One region of the Brevibacillus sp. YAE8 genome, then DNA from elsewhere that is predicted to be linked to it. Evidence: riboswitches for the same ligand, from Rfam matches in the RefSeq annotation. Region 1 holds a riboswitch; the other holds the start of a gene.

Region 1 (7,785 bases):
TGACGTAGTCGCTGCCCGGCTTGAACAGCTCGCGCAGCGTATAGAGCTTGCCTGTATGGATGTTTGCCGTCACCGACCCGAGGAAGGTCATGCCGTGGGCCATTTGCGGAGTGTACGCGTAATTGCTCATGGTGACGCTGAAAATGCCGCGCTCGTTCGTTTTGATTTCGTAGCTTCCTTGCATTTGGGTATTTCCCGGTACTTGTACCCGTTGCTGTTCGTGAATCAATCCTTGGACCGTTTGCAAAATGGCGCGGTTGATGTCTTTTTCTGCTTGCTGATTGGCTAGCCCCGCCAGTTGCGGGTAATAAATAGTGGTATTCGGACGTTGGATCGTCCGCGTCAGCACGGTGGCTGGCAAAAGATTGCGTTGTTCTTCCACGGTTCTTAGTTCCTTTCCAGATGTCTTAAAATAAGGGGTATGATAGTAGCCTATTCGTCACTGGTTTTGGCTGTTCTCACTTTTTTCACAAATTAGTCAATCTGAGCGCGATATAATGGAAAAAGAATCCGATACATAAGTAGCAGGGAAAAGGGGGGCAACTATGATTCAATTGGTTCGCAACACATTAACGGACAAAGAAGGCTTTATGATTTTTATCCTATGGAACCATCTGTGGATGGCGGGACTCATTGCCTATCAAGTCGACGCTAATTTCTGGAAAGTGACGTCCCTCGGATTGCTGGTCACCCTTATTGTTTCGCCTTTTTACTTCATCAAAAGAGACAGCCATGTCATTCGTTATCTGGTAGCGATCGGACTTATGTTTTACGCGATTTCGTTCGATCATTTCACGACGTATCCAGAAGTTACGTTTCTCGCTTTTGTGGTCATGGGTTTTCTCGCGGCTTACCTGGATTGGAAGCTCGTAGTGACAGCCGGAATTGCGCAAATCATCGTGACGCTGGTCGGATTTTACACAGGATCGTACGAGATTTTCAGCGGCGATTTCACCGAGCTGAATCTGGTGCTACGCATCATGGCGATTCTGATGATGATGGGAGCGGTGACGTACCTCTGTCTGGCGGGACAAGCGTCCTTGCAGAAGGCAAACATCGCCCGCCAGGAAGCGGAAGAAAAAGAGCGTCGCCTGGGAGAGATGCTCGTCCATATCCAACAGATGACCGAGCAGATCGACCGTACGACAGAGCACGTACACGAGCATGCCGAAGGAACGAAACGCAATACGGATGAAATGATGATCGCCTTCAAGGAAGTGGCGACGGGCATGGAGTCGCAGGCGAACTCGACAGTGAAGATCGAGGAAGAGGTGCAGTCGATCGACCAGGAGATCGTGGCGGTCACCACGCAGACGAACGCGATGAAAAGCGAGTCCGACCAGAACAACCGCCGCCTGAAAGAAAGCGTCGACATGATGAAAGAGCTGTCGCAGCAAATGGAACAGATCGTTTCTGCCGTCAACGTGGCAGCGTCGACGATTCACCAGCTCAACCGCCAGGCCAATCGGGTCGAGGAAATCGTAGGAGCCATCAACCAGATTGCGACGCAAACGAACCTGCTGGCGCTCAACGCCGCCATCGAGTCGGCGCGTGCAGGCGAGCACGGCCGCGGCTTCGCCGTGGTGGCAGACGAGGTGCGCAAGCTGGCGGAGCAGAGCGCAACCGCTACACAGGAAATTACCGAGATTCTCAAATCGCTCCATCAGGAAAGCGAGAACGCTGTACAGCAGATCAGCAACGGGGAAGCTTCGGTGGCAAAAGGCCAGGAGCTGGCTGTGAAAACAGTGGCGTCGATCGAGGCGGTGCGCTCCGGCATGATGGCCTTCCTGCAGGCAGCGGAGCAGGTCGGCTCCAGCATGAACCGGGTAAAAATGCGCTCGGGCGAAGTGGCGATGGAAATGTCGACCATTACCGCTGTCACCGAGCAGTCGGTCGCCAATCTGGAGGAGCTTTTCGCCACAGCGGAAAACCAGCATCAAAAGGTGCGGGAAATTACCGAAGAGCTGGGGGAACTGAACAATCTGTCGCATCGGCTGCAGGAAACGTTTCACAGACAATAGGCGCCAAAGTGTAAAATTGGCGAGAACAGTCTGAAAAAACAATTGCTTTTTCAGTTTGTTCTGCTAGAATGAATGCATTGTAACTTGATAGTTTTTATCTCCTTATCGAGAGCGGCGGAGGGACTGGCCCGATGAAGCCCGGCAACCACTGGACATGCGTGACATGGACAGAAAGGTGCCAATTCCTGCAAAACCTGTACCGGGGTTTTGACAGATGAGGAAGAGGACGGCTTCGGACGCAAACTCTTCCTTCGGGAAGAGTTTTTTTGTTGTCAGGAGGGGGAATACACGAACGATAAAATATTTTTGTTACAAAATATTCGTGTTTAGTATTGATCTTTTCGGAAAAAAGCCGTACATTACGTAGTAGGATACAGAAAAAACGTAGAACGTTCGGATGGGAGCGGAAGACACCATGAAGAAGTTGTTGTTAGCATTCACCACTTTTGCTGTTTTGGCTGCGGGCTGTTCGGCTGGCGGAAATGCGCCTGCTGACAAGCCAAAGGAAGAAGCGGCAGGGCAAGAAGGCGCGGCGAAGAAGCGCATTGCGCTGATTTTGCCGGAAAAAATCGGGGTAAACCCGTTCTTCCAGCAAATGGACGAAGGCGCGAAAAAAGCAGGACAGGAATTTGGCGCAGAAGTAAAAAGCATCGAGTCTACTGACCACGGCGCCATCGAAGAAAATTTGCGCGTTGCGGTAGCGGAAAACTACGATCTGATTATCACTTCTTCTTTTGAAGCGGAAGACGCGCTGAAAAAAGTGGCAGCCGAAAATCCTGACCGCAACTTCGCGATTATTGATACCGTAGTAGATTTGCCAAACGTGCGCAGCGTTACCTTCCGCGAGCAGGAAGCGGCTTACCTGATGGGCGCTGCGGCAGGTCTTGCCACGAAGACAAACAAGGTCGGCATGGTTGTCGCCATGGATATTCCGCTGTTGAAAAAATGGACAGGCGGCTTCCAGGAAGGCTTGAAAGCAACCAATCCAAACGCGGAGTTCCTGGTGAACTACGTAGGAAGCTTCTCTGACCCGGCAAAAGCGAAGGAGCTGGCGCTGCTGCAAGCATCCAAAGGCGCCGACTTCATCAACGGAGCGGCAGCAGTAGGCGACCTCGGCGTGTTCGAGGCCGCGAAGGAAAAAGGCTTCTATACATCGGGACAGGACGTTGACCGCACCACGATCGACCCTGAGCACATCGTGTTGTCCCAGCTCAAAGGGACAGATGCCGCTGCGTATGAAACCGTGAAGTCGTTCGTAGAAGGCTCGTTCAAGCCGGGCGTCGTCACTTACGGCTTGAAAGAAAAAGGCGTAGGCGTAACGTATGTGACGCACGAGAGCCAGACGCCTCTGAACGCTTTTATTGGCCAGGAAGTCGTGGACAAAGTAAAAGCGATCAGCGAGGAGATTATCGCTGGTACCCGCAAAGTGCCAGACTCGTTTTAACAGCTAGCGCACAGTGCATGATTGTGACCGACTACAACTGTGTAGTCGGTCTTCCTTATATGCAAGGCAAGGAGCAGAGGCAAGGAAGAGAAAGGCTAGGCGCAAAGAAGGAGGAGCAAGGATGACCGATCGTTTGGAAATGCGGGCCATGACCAAGAAATACGGAGATTTTATTGCAAACGACAAGGTCTCGTTTTCGCTTGCTGCGGGAGAAGTCCACGCCATCGTCGGGGAAAACGGCGCGGGCAAGACGACGCTGATGAGGATGCTGTACGGCATGGAGCAGCCTACGTCCGGCGAGATCGTGCTAGGCGGCAAGCCTGTCGCTTTTCGCGGGCCGCAGGACGCCATTCGCAGCGGGATCGGGATGGTGCACCAGCACTTCATGCTGTTTGGCGAGTTTAGCGTGGCGGAAAATATCGTGATCGGCTACGAGCCGCAGCAGGCCGGATTTTTCCGCCGGAAGGACGCCGTGGAAAAGGTCCGCGCACTAAGCGAGCAGTACCGGATTCCGATAGATGCACAGGCTAGAGTGTCCAACTGCTCCATCGGCGAGCAGCAGCGTGTGGAAATTCTCAAGGTGCTGTACCAGGGAGCGGACATCATCGTGCTGGACGAGCCGACTGCCGTGCTGACGCCGCTTGAAGTTCGCGAGCTGTTGCAGACGATCCGCAATCTGGCGGAGAGCGGGAAGAGCGTCATTTTGATTACGCACAAGCTGCAGGAAGTGATGGAGGTCGCAGATCGGATCACGGTGTTGCGCGGCGGCAAGGTGACGGGCACGGTAGCGCGTAACGAGACGAATGTGGACGATCTGGCCCGGCTGATGGTCGGACGCGAGCTGCGGGAGCTGAGCGAGCGCGTCGATCTGGAGCGGGGGCCGCTTTTGCAGGTGGAGAACTTGACGGTTCGGGAAAAGCAGACGTTGCTCGACCGGGTCAGCTTTACCGTGCATCACGGGGAAATCGTCGGCATCGCGGGCGTATCGGGCAACGGCCAGTCCGAACTGCTGCAAGCGATCAGCGGCTTGCGGACGGCACAGGAGGGAACGATTCGGCTGGGCGGCAAGGACGTTACCAACCAGACTGTCGCGACGATTCGCGAGGCGGGCTTGGCGCACATCCCGGAAGATCGCTACTTGTGGGGGGTAGCCAAGCTGGAGAGCGTCGAGGAAAACGCGCTGATGGGCTATCAGCGAAAGCCTGCGTTCAATCGGCGCGGCGTCGTGCGGCGGGAAGCTTTTCGCCAGGTCGTCAGAGGCTGGGTAGAAAAGTTCGCGATCAAGACAGGCTCCAGACAGCTTCAGGAGCTGGCCGGGAATTTGTCGGGCGGAAATCTGCAAAAGCTGATCGTGGCGCGCGAGCTGGGACATGAGACTCCGTTTTTGCTCGCGGCAGAGCCGACCCGGGGTGTCGATATTGGCGCGATGGAGTACATCCATCAGGCGCTGATCGACAAGCGCAACGCAGGCGACGGGATTTTGCTGGTCTCGTCCGAGCTGTCGGAAATTTTGGCGCTGTCAGACCGGATTTTGGTGATGTACAAAGGGCGGATCGCCGGAGAGCTTTCGCGCAAAGAGGCAACCGAGGAAAAAATCAGCGTGTTAATGGCGGGAGGAAGCGTTCATGGCAGCAATCAAAGAGCTGGGTAAATCACTGGTTCAGCCGCTTTTGGCGGTTGTCATCGGGCAGTTGATCGGGGCGCTCGTCATCGCTTCGGTAGGGGAATCTATCCTGGGCACGTATCAGGAAATGTGGAAAGGGGCCTTCGGCAGCTTCTACTTCTTCACCTCTACCTTGGCGAGAGCGACGCCGATCATGCTGATCGCCTTGGGGCTGTCGCTTGCTTTTCGGGCGGGAGTGTTCAACCTGGGGGCAGAAGGACAGATGGTGCTCGGGGCGATCAGCGCTACGCTCGTGGCGATCTATTTGCCCGCACCGGGAGTCGTGAAGCTGGTGGCGGCGATTCTCACGGGGATGGCGACAGGCGGTTTGTGGGCGTTGCTGCCGGGCTTTATGGAGGCGAGATTCCGCATACCGCTGCTCATCTCCACCTTGCTGTTCAACTATATCGCCGTTCTGTTCGCAAGCTACCTCGTAACCGAGCCGTTTCGCGACCGCAGCGGTTCGGCGGCGCTGGCGCAGACGGTCATGCTCGATAAAAGCGTCTGGTTGCCCAAGTTGTTTGCGGGGATGAGCGTGCACGCGGGCTTTTTGTTTGCCATCGTCGGTGCCGCGATCCTGTTTTGGGTGATTCGCTTTACGCCGTTTGGCTATGAAGTGAAAATGCTCGGACAAAACCCGCTGTTTGCCCAGTACGGGGGGATCAACGGCATTCGCGTCATGCTGACGGGCATGTTTGCGAGCGGCGGATTGGCCGGCCTGGCAGGAACGGTCGAGGTGCTGGGGGCGCACTATCGTTTTGTCGACGGCGCTTTGACGGTGCCGAACTTCGCCTGGACAGGGCTGATGGCAACGCTTTTGGCGAACGCCCATCCGGTGGGTGTCGTGTTTACCTCGATTCTGCTGGCTGCATTCCAGACGGGAGCGATGGGTGTGGAGCGCAACACAGAGGTGCCGTTGGAGCTGGCCAGTGTGATTTCAGCCGTGCTGATCCTGTTTATCTCGGCTAAATTCAGCTACGACTGGTGGAAAAAGCGGAAAGCAAAAGGGGGAGAATCTCATGGAGCTGCTTGATTGGTCCCTCGTCAGTTCTACCATTCGGATGGTGACGCCGATTTTGCTCGCGGCATTGGGGGGAGCGCTGTGCGCGCGGGTTGGCATTTTTAATGTAGGGCTGGAAGGCATGGTGCTCGTTGGCGCCTTTTCCGCCATCGTCGGCAATCACTTTACCGGGAATCTGTTCCTCGCGATCTTGATCGCGGCGCTGACGAGCGTTCTTTTTTCCCTGCTGTTTGCCTATATGACGATCAAGCTGAAAGCAAACGAGATCGTCGTCGGGGTGGCGATCAATTTCCTCGCGCTCGGTCTGACGACGTTTGCGTTGCGGGCGATTTTTGGCGTCAAGGGAGCTTTTTACGATAAAGACATGGCAGGCTTGCCGAAGTGGGACATTCCGGGGCTACAGCACATTCCGGTCGTGGGCGAGGTCGTATCGGGGCATTCGCCGCTCGTCTACCTCGCGTTTGTGGCCGCCATTGCGCTCTATTTGTTCTTTTACAAGACGGTTACCGGCTTCCGGGTTCTCGCCGTCGGTTCCAATCCGGTGGCTGCCCGCAGCCTTGGGTTGAAGGTAGCAGGCTTGCAGGTGCTCGCGATCGTCATGTGCGGCGCTTTGTGCGGGATTGCCGGAGCGCAGCTTTCTTTGGGGCAAGTGACGATGTTTTCGGAAGGGATGACCGCGGGTCGCGGCTTTATCGCCCTGGTCGCGATGATGATGGGGCAGTCTCACCCGCTGGGAATTTTGGCGTCGAGCTTTCTGTTCGGCTTGATGGATGCGCTGAGCATTCGTCTGCAAGGCTTCTCGCTTCCGACGCAGTTTACTTCGATGCTGCCGTATTTGCTCACGGTGGTGGCGATGTTCTTCCTGAAAGATCGGATGCAAGGCGCCAGCCATAATCAGCAGAGCACCCGGTAAAAGGAGGGCGCAGTCAGCAAAGACCAAGGGGGTACGCAACATGAACAAGGCAGATCGGATCAAACGGATGAAGGTGCCGGCGGTCGACCCGGCATTGGCCAAACGGCTTCCGCCAGGGCAAGTATTGACAGAGCGCTTTCCTATTTTGCACGAGGGCGAAGTGCCCACCTACGACATGAAGGACTGGACGCTGCGCGTGTTTGGCGAGGTCGACCGGGAAGTCACGCTCAACTACGAACAGCTCATGGCGCTGCCGCAGGTGACGGTGAAAAGCGACATTCACTGCGTGACGCGCTGGTCGCGGTTTGACAATGCATTTACAGGCGTGCGCTTCCGCGATTTTTTGCAGGCAATCGGTGTCGTGCCCGCCGCGTCCTACGTCATGCTGCACGGCGATCACGATTACACGGCGAATGTGCCGCTGGCCGACCTGATGCGCGACGATGTGCTGTTGGCCCATTCCTTTGACGGGGAGCCGCTGACGGACAAGCACGGCTGGCCGCTGCGCCTGGTCGTCCCGCACCTGTATTTCTGGAAAAGCGTGAAGTGGCTGCGCGGCATTGAGTTTATGCGCGAAAACAAGCCCGGCTTCTGGGAGCAAAACGGCTTTCACCTGATCGCAGACCCGTTCCGCGAAGAGCGGTTTTCCGGTGAGGCGTTGCCGATTCCGGAAGACGAATGGGAGAAAAAGGAGTTTGATTGAGATGCTGACCAATCTGAAAG
Region 2 (7,785 bases), on a different contig from region 1:
GCAGTGTGTTCCAGCGATTCGCCGTTTTGGCCAGCTCGGGATAAAAGCCCTCGCGCAACTGCTCCACTATGGGCGGCAGGGGAGCTTGATAATAACGGTACTCTCCGCTGCCGAAGCGGTATCGCGCCATGTTGATCGTCGCTCGGAAAAAGCGGTCTTCGCGATAGGTGGCGATCAGCTCCTGGCATTCTCCCGGTTGCAAGACGGGAGGGAGGACGGCAAAGCCTTGCTCGTCCAGACTGTGTTGCAACTGCTCCCAGGGGAGTAGGGCGATGCGTTTTGTCAGCGGCTCAGCCATGCTGCATCCCCCTTGCAAGACTTCCTTTTTCGAGCGCAATCAGCGCTGTTTTCATGTCCAGGCCGCCGCGATAGCCGGTGAGGCTGCCGTCTTTGCTGACGACCCGATGGCAAGGGACGGTCAAAAGCAGCGGATTGGCTCCGATCGCGGCTCCTACGGCCCTGACGGCGGCAGGCTTTTTGATGTGAGCGGCAATCTCGGAGTAAGTCGTCGTCTGCCCGTATGGAATGCGGCACAAAGCGTCCCAGACAGATAGCTGAAACGGCGTGCCCTCCAGATCGAGCGCAAGCGAGAATTGCTGCCGCGCCCCTTGCAAATATTCGCTGATTTCCGCCACATAGGGGGCGAGCTGCTCGTGATCCTGGACCAAAACATGGCCGGGTCTGCGACGAGCGAACCAATTGCTCACCTCTGCGAACGGGCCGTTTTGGGAGCCGACGAAGCATAGCCCTTTGGCTGTGGCCGCGAGATGCAGGCTCCACTCTTGCAAAATGACTTTTGACCAGTAAACATGTTGTTTTTCCTTCATTGTGACAAACGCCTCCAGACCTTATCGTTTCCAGCACGCTTGCTGGTTGTTGTACGCACAGTATAGCTTCACCGCGGCGTTTTTGTACGAATTTGCGAGTAGAACAGCAAGATAATGAAGGAGAAGACGCATGCTACAAGTAGCTGGAGCAGTTGGCAGCGATGTTTCCATTGCTTTTCGCAAGCCGCGGGAGTAAGGTAGGAGTAGACAGATGACCGGTTTCAGCCAGGCTTTTCGGCTGTTTAACGGGATCGCATAGATGGAGGACGGATAGTTGCATGAACGATCAACTGACGCATTTTAATGAACAAAACCGTGCGCGGATGGTAGATGTCTCGGAAAAAGACATCACAAAACGGGAGGCTGTGGCAGAGAGCAAAATCGTCATGAAGCCGGAAACGCTCGCCCGCATTCGCGAAGGACGGGTAGAGAAAGGGGATGTGCTGGCAGTCGCACAGGTAGCGGGCGTCATGGCAGCGAAAAAGACGTGGGAAATCATCCCGATGTGCCATCCGCTTCCTTTGACCGGGATCGACATTCGCTTCGCTTTTGAAAACGAGACGACGCTTGCCCTGGAAGCATGTGTGCGGACGACGGGAAAAACGGGCGTGGAAATGGAAGCTTTGACGGCTGTCAGTGTCGCAGCTCTTACGGTGTACGATATGTGCAAGGCGATGGACAAAGGCATGGTAATCGGTCCGACTTGCTTGGTGAGCAAAACAGGCGGGAAAAGCGGCGATTTTCGTCGGGGAGAGAACTAAACCATGAAACAGAAATGGCAATCCTATCCGAGCAGCATTCGTCTTCTGGCGATTGCTGCGATCATTTTTTCTACCGGAATGGCTTGTATTTGGCCGCTTGTCACCATCTATATCCACGATTATTTAGGGAAGCCGCTGACCGTAGCGGGCTTTTTGCTGTTATTGAACCAGGGGGCTTTTTTGATCGGCAGCATCGCAGGTGGCATGCTGTTCGACCGTTGGGGGAAAATGCGCACGATCGTTTTTGCCTCGATCGGCGTCATTCTGATTTCCGTCGGGCTTGGCGTCACGCATGACTTTACGCTGTACACGATCTTGCTGTTGCTGAACGGGCTGTTTTACGGCACGCTCTCTCCGGTGATGAATGCACTCGCTGTCGTGCTGTGGCCGGAAGGCGGGCGCAAAGGGATCAACATGATCTACGTCGCGCTCAACGCCGGGGTGGCGGCTGGCTCTGCCCTCGGCGGCTTGCTGGCGAGCATTTCGTTTGCCTGGACGTTTTTTGGCAACGCGATCTCGCAAGTCATCGTGCTCGTCATGTTCGTGCTCATTTTGCCTCGGCAGCTCAAGGCAGTCGCAGAGCGGGGCCATCGGGCGGAGCAAGCCAATACCGCAGGCACTCCCGCCGCTGCTGTCCAAAGCGCTGCCAAGCCGAAGCCAGTTGAGGCGCTTTCGCCGCTACAGCAACTGCCGACGAAAAAAGTGGCGTGGGGCGCCCTACTGCTCTTGTGCAGCGGGCTGTTAATCAGTTGGATTGTCTACGTCCAGTGGACGACGGTGTTGTCGACCTACATGCAATCGTTGGGCATTTCCTTGCGTCAGTACAGCTTGCTCTGGACGATCAACGGCGGCCTGATTTTGTTCGGCCAGCCGCTGATCGCCTGGGTCATTGGCCGCTTCGCCCGCACGCTGCGAGCGCAGATGCTGCTCGGCTCCTACGTGTTCGTGCTGTCGATGCTGATTTTGTCGCAGACGACCTCCTACGCCGGCTTTGTCGCCGGGATGTTCATCATGACGCTTGGAGAAATGCTCGTCTGGCCGGCCGTGCCTGCCGTGGCAGCAGAGTTTACGCCACAGGGGCGAGAAGGCTTCATCCAAGGGCTGATCTCCGGCACAGGCTCTGCGGGACGCATGCTCGGCCCATTGCTCGGAGCGGTCATTTTCCAGCATTTTCAGGCACAAGGACTTTTGTACATCATGGCGGGGCTGGCGCTAATGTCTGTCGCGTTTTTCGCCCTGCACAGCTCGTTTCAAGGCCGCACCCGAAAAGTGCCAGCCGCGACCGTAGAAAAGATGTAGCCAGGAAAAATTCGCGGGCCTCGCGAAGCGTCTTGACACGTTCGGAGCCCGCAATGTAGTATGAAGAAGATTAAAAACAGTATATTCCGTGTGATTTACTTATGAAGAGAGGCGGAGGGACTGGCCCTATGAAGCCCGGCAGCGGATCTGCGCGCTTGCGCGTTGCAGATGCTGTGCCAATTCCAGCAGGATAATTCCTGACAGATAAGGACGTGACCAAGCTGATCTCCCCCTTTTTCTGTACGGAAAGAGGGGGTTTTTGCTGTACATTGGCCTAAAAAGAAAGGAACTGAAGACAGATGCGCATCCAACCTTCCGACATGATTGATCGGCTCCCGACCCAGTTTTTTGCGACATTGGTGGCAAAAGTAAACAAAGTCATCGCTTGTGGGCATGACGTCATTAATCTGGGCCAAGGAAACCCGGACCTGCCTACGCCGCCGCACATTGTGGAAGAGCTGAAGGCACAGGCAGAAAATCCGCTGCATCACAAATACCCGCCGTTTTCCGGCCGACTGGAGCTGAAGCAGGCAGTCGCGCACTGGTACAAGCAACAATTTGACGTGGACCTCGACCCGGAGGAAGAGGTGGCGATCCTGTTCGGAAGCAAAACCGGCCTCGTGGAAATTTGCCAGGTGCTGATGAACGCAGGCGATGTGGCACTCGTACCGGACCCTGGCTACCCGGATTACTGGTCCGGCGTAGCGGTCGTAAACGGCCGGATGTCGATGATGCCGCTGACGGCCGAAAATCAGTTTTTGCCTGACTACAGCAAAATCCCGCAAGCCGATTTGGACCGCGCCAAGCTGATGTTTTTGAACTATCCGAATAACCCGACAGCGGTGAACGCCCCGTTTGAATTTTACGAGGAAACCGTCCAGTTTGCGCGCAAGTACGAGATCGTCGTCTGCCACGACTTCGCGTACGGCGCGATCAGCTACGACGGCAAAAAGCCTGTCAGCTTCATGCAGGTGCCGGGGGCAAAAGAGGTGGGCGTGGAGTTTTACACGTTGTCCAAAACGTACAATATGGCCGGCTGGCGCGTAGGCGCGATGGTCGGCAACCGCGAGCTGGTAAGGCTCATCAATCTGATTCAGGACCATTACTTCGTCAGCCTGTTTGGAGCGGTCCAAATGGCCGCAGCCAAAGCGATGACAGACTCGCAGCAGTGCGTCCGCGATCTGGTAGCCGTCTACGAAGGCCGCCGCAATGCGCTGTTCTCCAATCTGCACCGCATCGGCTGGCAGGCCCCGCCATCGCAAGGCTCGTTTTTCGCCTGGCTCCCCGTCCCGGCTGGCTTTACTTCGGTGGAGTTCTCGGATTTGCTGCTGGAAAAAGCACATGTAGTCGTCGCACCAGGCGTCGGCTTCGGCCCAAGCGGCGAAGGCTACGTTCGCGCCGCCCTGCTGTCGGACGAACAACGCCTGGCCGAAGCGGTTCAGCGGATCGAACAGTTGGGGCTTTTTGCGAAAACGAAGTAAGTAGGAGAGCGGGTGACCACACTTCCTGGGGGTGGGGAGTGTGGTTTTGTTTTTGGGGGCTGCGTTGCGTGAGACTGCCGGGGGTGCGTTGGTCGGTTGCTCGCGTATCTCAGGATCATCCATGTTTCCCCATGTTGACCTGCGCTTGTCTGCGTTGCCCCCTTGCCCGCGCCGTCCACTGCCCACGCTTTATCACCTGCTTGTCAATCCATTACCAGTCGAACCCCCCTCCCGCACCATAAGACGTGCAGTAGTAATAAAAATCATTCTCATCGTTGACAGATAATGATTTTCATTATACGATGTTAATGATAATTGATCTCATCAGGAGCGGGAGGGTACTATGCGCTATCAGATTAACGGTTACACTGACATGTACACGGTGATCGCCAACGAGCGGAAGATCGGTGGAGCCATTGAAGCAGCTCAAGTTCGACTGCGCACAGGAGAGGTTTTCACCAATGTGGTTCTCACTCGTTTGGAAATGTCAGGTGCGCATTTTTGCTCGATCGGCTTCGTGACAGAAGAAGGCAAGCGGCTGATTGTGCATGTGGACGACATCAGCATGATCGCAGACGCGCGCCACGTCAATGTATGTGAGCTTGCCAATGAATGCATGCGGGCTGAAAAGTGCGCAGAGCGCCTGAAACGCCTGAAGCGTCTCTGTGAACTGAACGAAGGAAGCTGTACGCCTACCTTCCAGGAAGAAGCGCTGCTTTTGGCAGAAGACATCGGGCTGGAGGAAGCGCGTTCTTATGTGGATTTGTCCTTCCTGCCGCAAGTGGAAAAAAAGCGGGTTGTCCGCATCGCGTAGAGTGTTCCCATCGAATTACATATTCGCCCCTTTCCCTTTTACAGCGGAGAGGGGCTTTTTGCGTCTGGTAGGCGGCGGTGCTGCAAAAAACGGATGAAGCTGGTCACCGGATAAGGCAAGAGGTCATCCTGACGATAGACGAGGCAAATATGTCTGCGGTTGACGTAGCCAGGCAGCTCGCGAATGACCAGCTCGCCCGTTTCGCCTTCGCGCACGACGCTGCGATAGGGGAGGATGCTGACGCCCATATTGTGCTTCGTCGCTTCCTTGATCGTCTCGATCGCCCCAAGCTCCATGCGCACTTGCCAGCGCAACTGGTTTTCCTGGGCCCAGCGTTCGGCCAGCTCGCGGGAGGTGGAGCCGGCTTCGTGGATGAGGAACGGCTCGGATTGCAAATCGGCCAGTTCGATTGTCTTTTTTTGCGCCAGCGGATTTTGCGGAGAGAGAACCAGACGCAGCTCGTCCGCCAGCAGCGGAATGACGTGCAAGCCTTCCTGGGGCTGCATGGACAGCGAAACAATAGCCAGATCAATTTCGAAGTCGCGCAGCAGCTCCATGAGCGGCCGCGCTTTTTTTACGGTCAAAATCGGCAGGACATGCGGGTACTCCGCCTGGAATGCGGCGAGATAAGGGGGGAGAAAGTAGGTGGCAGACGTGTAGCTCGCCCCGATTTTCAGCGTGCCTCTGCCGCCGTGACGAAACTCCTCCATGATCTGCCCGGCTTCTGTCAGCAAGGTGGACACTCTTCTGGCATACGGCAACAAAGCATTCCCCGCTTCGGTCAGCCGAAAATGCCGCGGCTGCTTGTAGAACAGCTCCACACCGAGGGCGGTTTCCAGCTTTTTAAGGTGAAAGCTGACGGTTGGCTGCTTGATCCCCAGCGCCTCGGCAGCTTCCGTCAACGACTTGCACTGGGCGGCTACAGCGAACACACGCAATTGCTGAATATTCATCGGATCGCTCCCTTCCGCCCTCAGTATAGATATTCTCTATGGATCTATCAATAAACATAGACTCTATTTAACACAAGCTTAGCATCCGGTTTACTTTCCCCTCACACAAATCGCGTACAGTTGTCGGTAGGAAATGAAATGGGAGGGAAATCGGAATGACCAGGAAAAATCGGCAACAAAAATGGACAGTAGCATCGCTGCTCGTCTCCACTACCTTGCTTTTTGCGGGATGCGGACAAGGCACTTCCCCATCGACGGCGACTTACGCAGCGGCTTCGACCTTGGTGGGCGGCGGTTTCGTTGTGCTGCTCATCGTCATCGTCGAGCTGTTGTTTCAGCCGAAAAAATGGAAAGCAGGGAGAGAACAAGCTTGAAGCCGATTTTGGAAGTGCGAGGCGTACAAAAATCGTTTGGCAGCTATGCCGCTTTGCGCGGAATCAACCTGGCCGTGCGCAGCGGAGAAATCATCAGCGTCCTGGGACCATCCGGCTGCGGGAAATCTACGCTCTTGCAAGTAATCGCCGGACTGACCCGGCCAGATGTCGGAGAGGTGCTGCTGAGAGGGGAACAGGTGGCGTCGCCCTCGCGGCTGGTCCCCCCGGAAAAGCGCAATCTCAACATGGTGTTTCAGGATTACGCCCTGTGGCCGCACATGAGCGTCTACGCCAATATCGCGTACGGACTCCAGCGCAAAAAAATGAAAGCAGATTTGATTCAGGCCAAAATCGCCGAACTGGTCAAGCTGTTGCGCCTGGAAGGGCTGGAGCAACGCTTGCCGCCGCAGCTTTCAGGCGGTCAGCAGCAGCAGCGCTGCGCGGAAATCTGGAGCAATGGCTGCTCGATCAGCATGAAAAGAAAGAGCAAACGGCTGGCGAAAAATCATGGCTGAAGTTTGCCGCCGGATTGCCGCACTACATCCAGCACGGGCCGTACTTGTTCGTACACGCGGGTATCCGCCCGGGAATTGCGCTCGCTTCCCAGCAGCCTTACGATCTGCTCGCGATCAGAGAAGAGTTTTGGCACAGTCAGGCGCAGTTCGAGCGAGTGGTTGTATTCGGGCACACGCCCACACATCGGATGGGAGCCGCACCGGGGGAAATCTGGATACGGCCAGACCGAATCGGCATTGATACCGGAGCGAAGCACGGACTTCGTTTGACGCTGGTGGATTTGACCTGTCGCAAGAGCTATTCTTGCTCGACCAAAGAAAAAGGGACGTACACGGATTTTCGCATGGCGGCATGGGGTAAAAATGAAGGTTGCGAAAACTAGGGAGCAGCGCTGATGCAAGCAGCAGCTTCGATCGAACAATCGCTCGACATAGTCAAAACCTATCTGCTCATAGCTAGCGGGGATTGGACTTTGCCTGGCGTCAGTGATAAAACAAGAATAAGCAAAATCAAGGGGGAACGGAACATGGAGTACTCATTTTCAAAATCAGTTGACGCATTATCCTCCTCGGCTGTCCGGGAAATCTTGAAGCTGACCCAAGGCAATCAAGTGCTCTCGCTCGCAGGTGGACTGCCAGCCGAGGATTCTTTTCCTATCGCAGCTATGCGTGAAGCTTTCAATCGGGCATTCGATTTGGGGGCCAAATCTTTGCAGTACGGTTTGACTGACGGATACATTCCGCTTCGCGAGTGGGTTGCC

What was found. Region 1 has a riboswitch for S-adenosylmethionine ahead of AC27IT_RS16555 (BMP family lipoprotein). Riboswitches for the same ligand answer to the same signal wherever they lie in the genome.
Region 2: linked by a shared signal. The riboswitch ahead of AC27IT_RS21895 (aminotransferase class I/II-fold pyridoxal phosphate-dependent enzyme) and the one ahead of AC27IT_RS16555 (BMP family lipoprotein) in region 1 are both predicted to bind S-adenosylmethionine.

What each region holds. Positions count from the first base shown of each region.
Region 1 is NZ_BAAIYG010000014.1:33,614-41,398, reverse strand. It holds gene AC27IT_RS16565 (DUF3298 and DUF4163 domain-containing protein) at 1-382, opposite strand, end outside; gene AC27IT_RS16560 (methyl-accepting chemotaxis protein) at 546-2,021, shown strand; SAM riboswitch class I at 2,121-2,242, shown strand; gene AC27IT_RS16555 (BMP family lipoprotein) at 2,437-3,465, shown strand; gene AC27IT_RS16550 (ABC transporter ATP-binding protein) at 3,587-5,116, shown strand; gene AC27IT_RS16545 (ABC transporter permease) at 5,091-6,161, shown strand; gene AC27IT_RS16540 (ABC transporter permease) at 6,148-7,062, shown strand; gene AC27IT_RS16535 (sulfite oxidase-like oxidoreductase) at 7,103-7,765, shown strand; gene AC27IT_RS16530 (nucleoside phosphorylase) at 7,767-7,785, shown strand, end outside.
Region 2 is NZ_BAAIYG010000025.1:61,268-69,052, forward strand. It holds gene AC27IT_RS21875 (2OG-Fe(II) oxygenase) at 1-298, opposite strand, end outside; gene AC27IT_RS21880 (methylated-DNA--[protein]-cysteine S-methyltransferase) at 291-827, opposite strand; gene moaC (cyclic pyranopterin monophosphate synthase MoaC) at 1,106-1,588, shown strand; gene AC27IT_RS21890 (MFS transporter) at 1,592-2,887, shown strand; SAM riboswitch class I at 2,984-3,098, shown strand; gene AC27IT_RS21895 (aminotransferase class I/II-fold pyridoxal phosphate-dependent enzyme) at 3,187-4,368, shown strand; gene AC27IT_RS21900 (hypothetical protein) at 4,712-5,182, shown strand; gene AC27IT_RS21905 (LysR family transcriptional regulator) at 5,221-6,135, opposite strand; gene AC27IT_RS21910 (hypothetical protein) at 6,291-6,509, shown strand; gene AC27IT_RS21915 (ABC transporter ATP-binding protein) at 6,506-7,024, shown strand; gene AC27IT_RS21920 (hypothetical protein) at 7,039-7,407, shown strand; gene AC27IT_RS21925 (aminotransferase-like domain-containing protein) at 7,552-7,785, shown strand, end outside.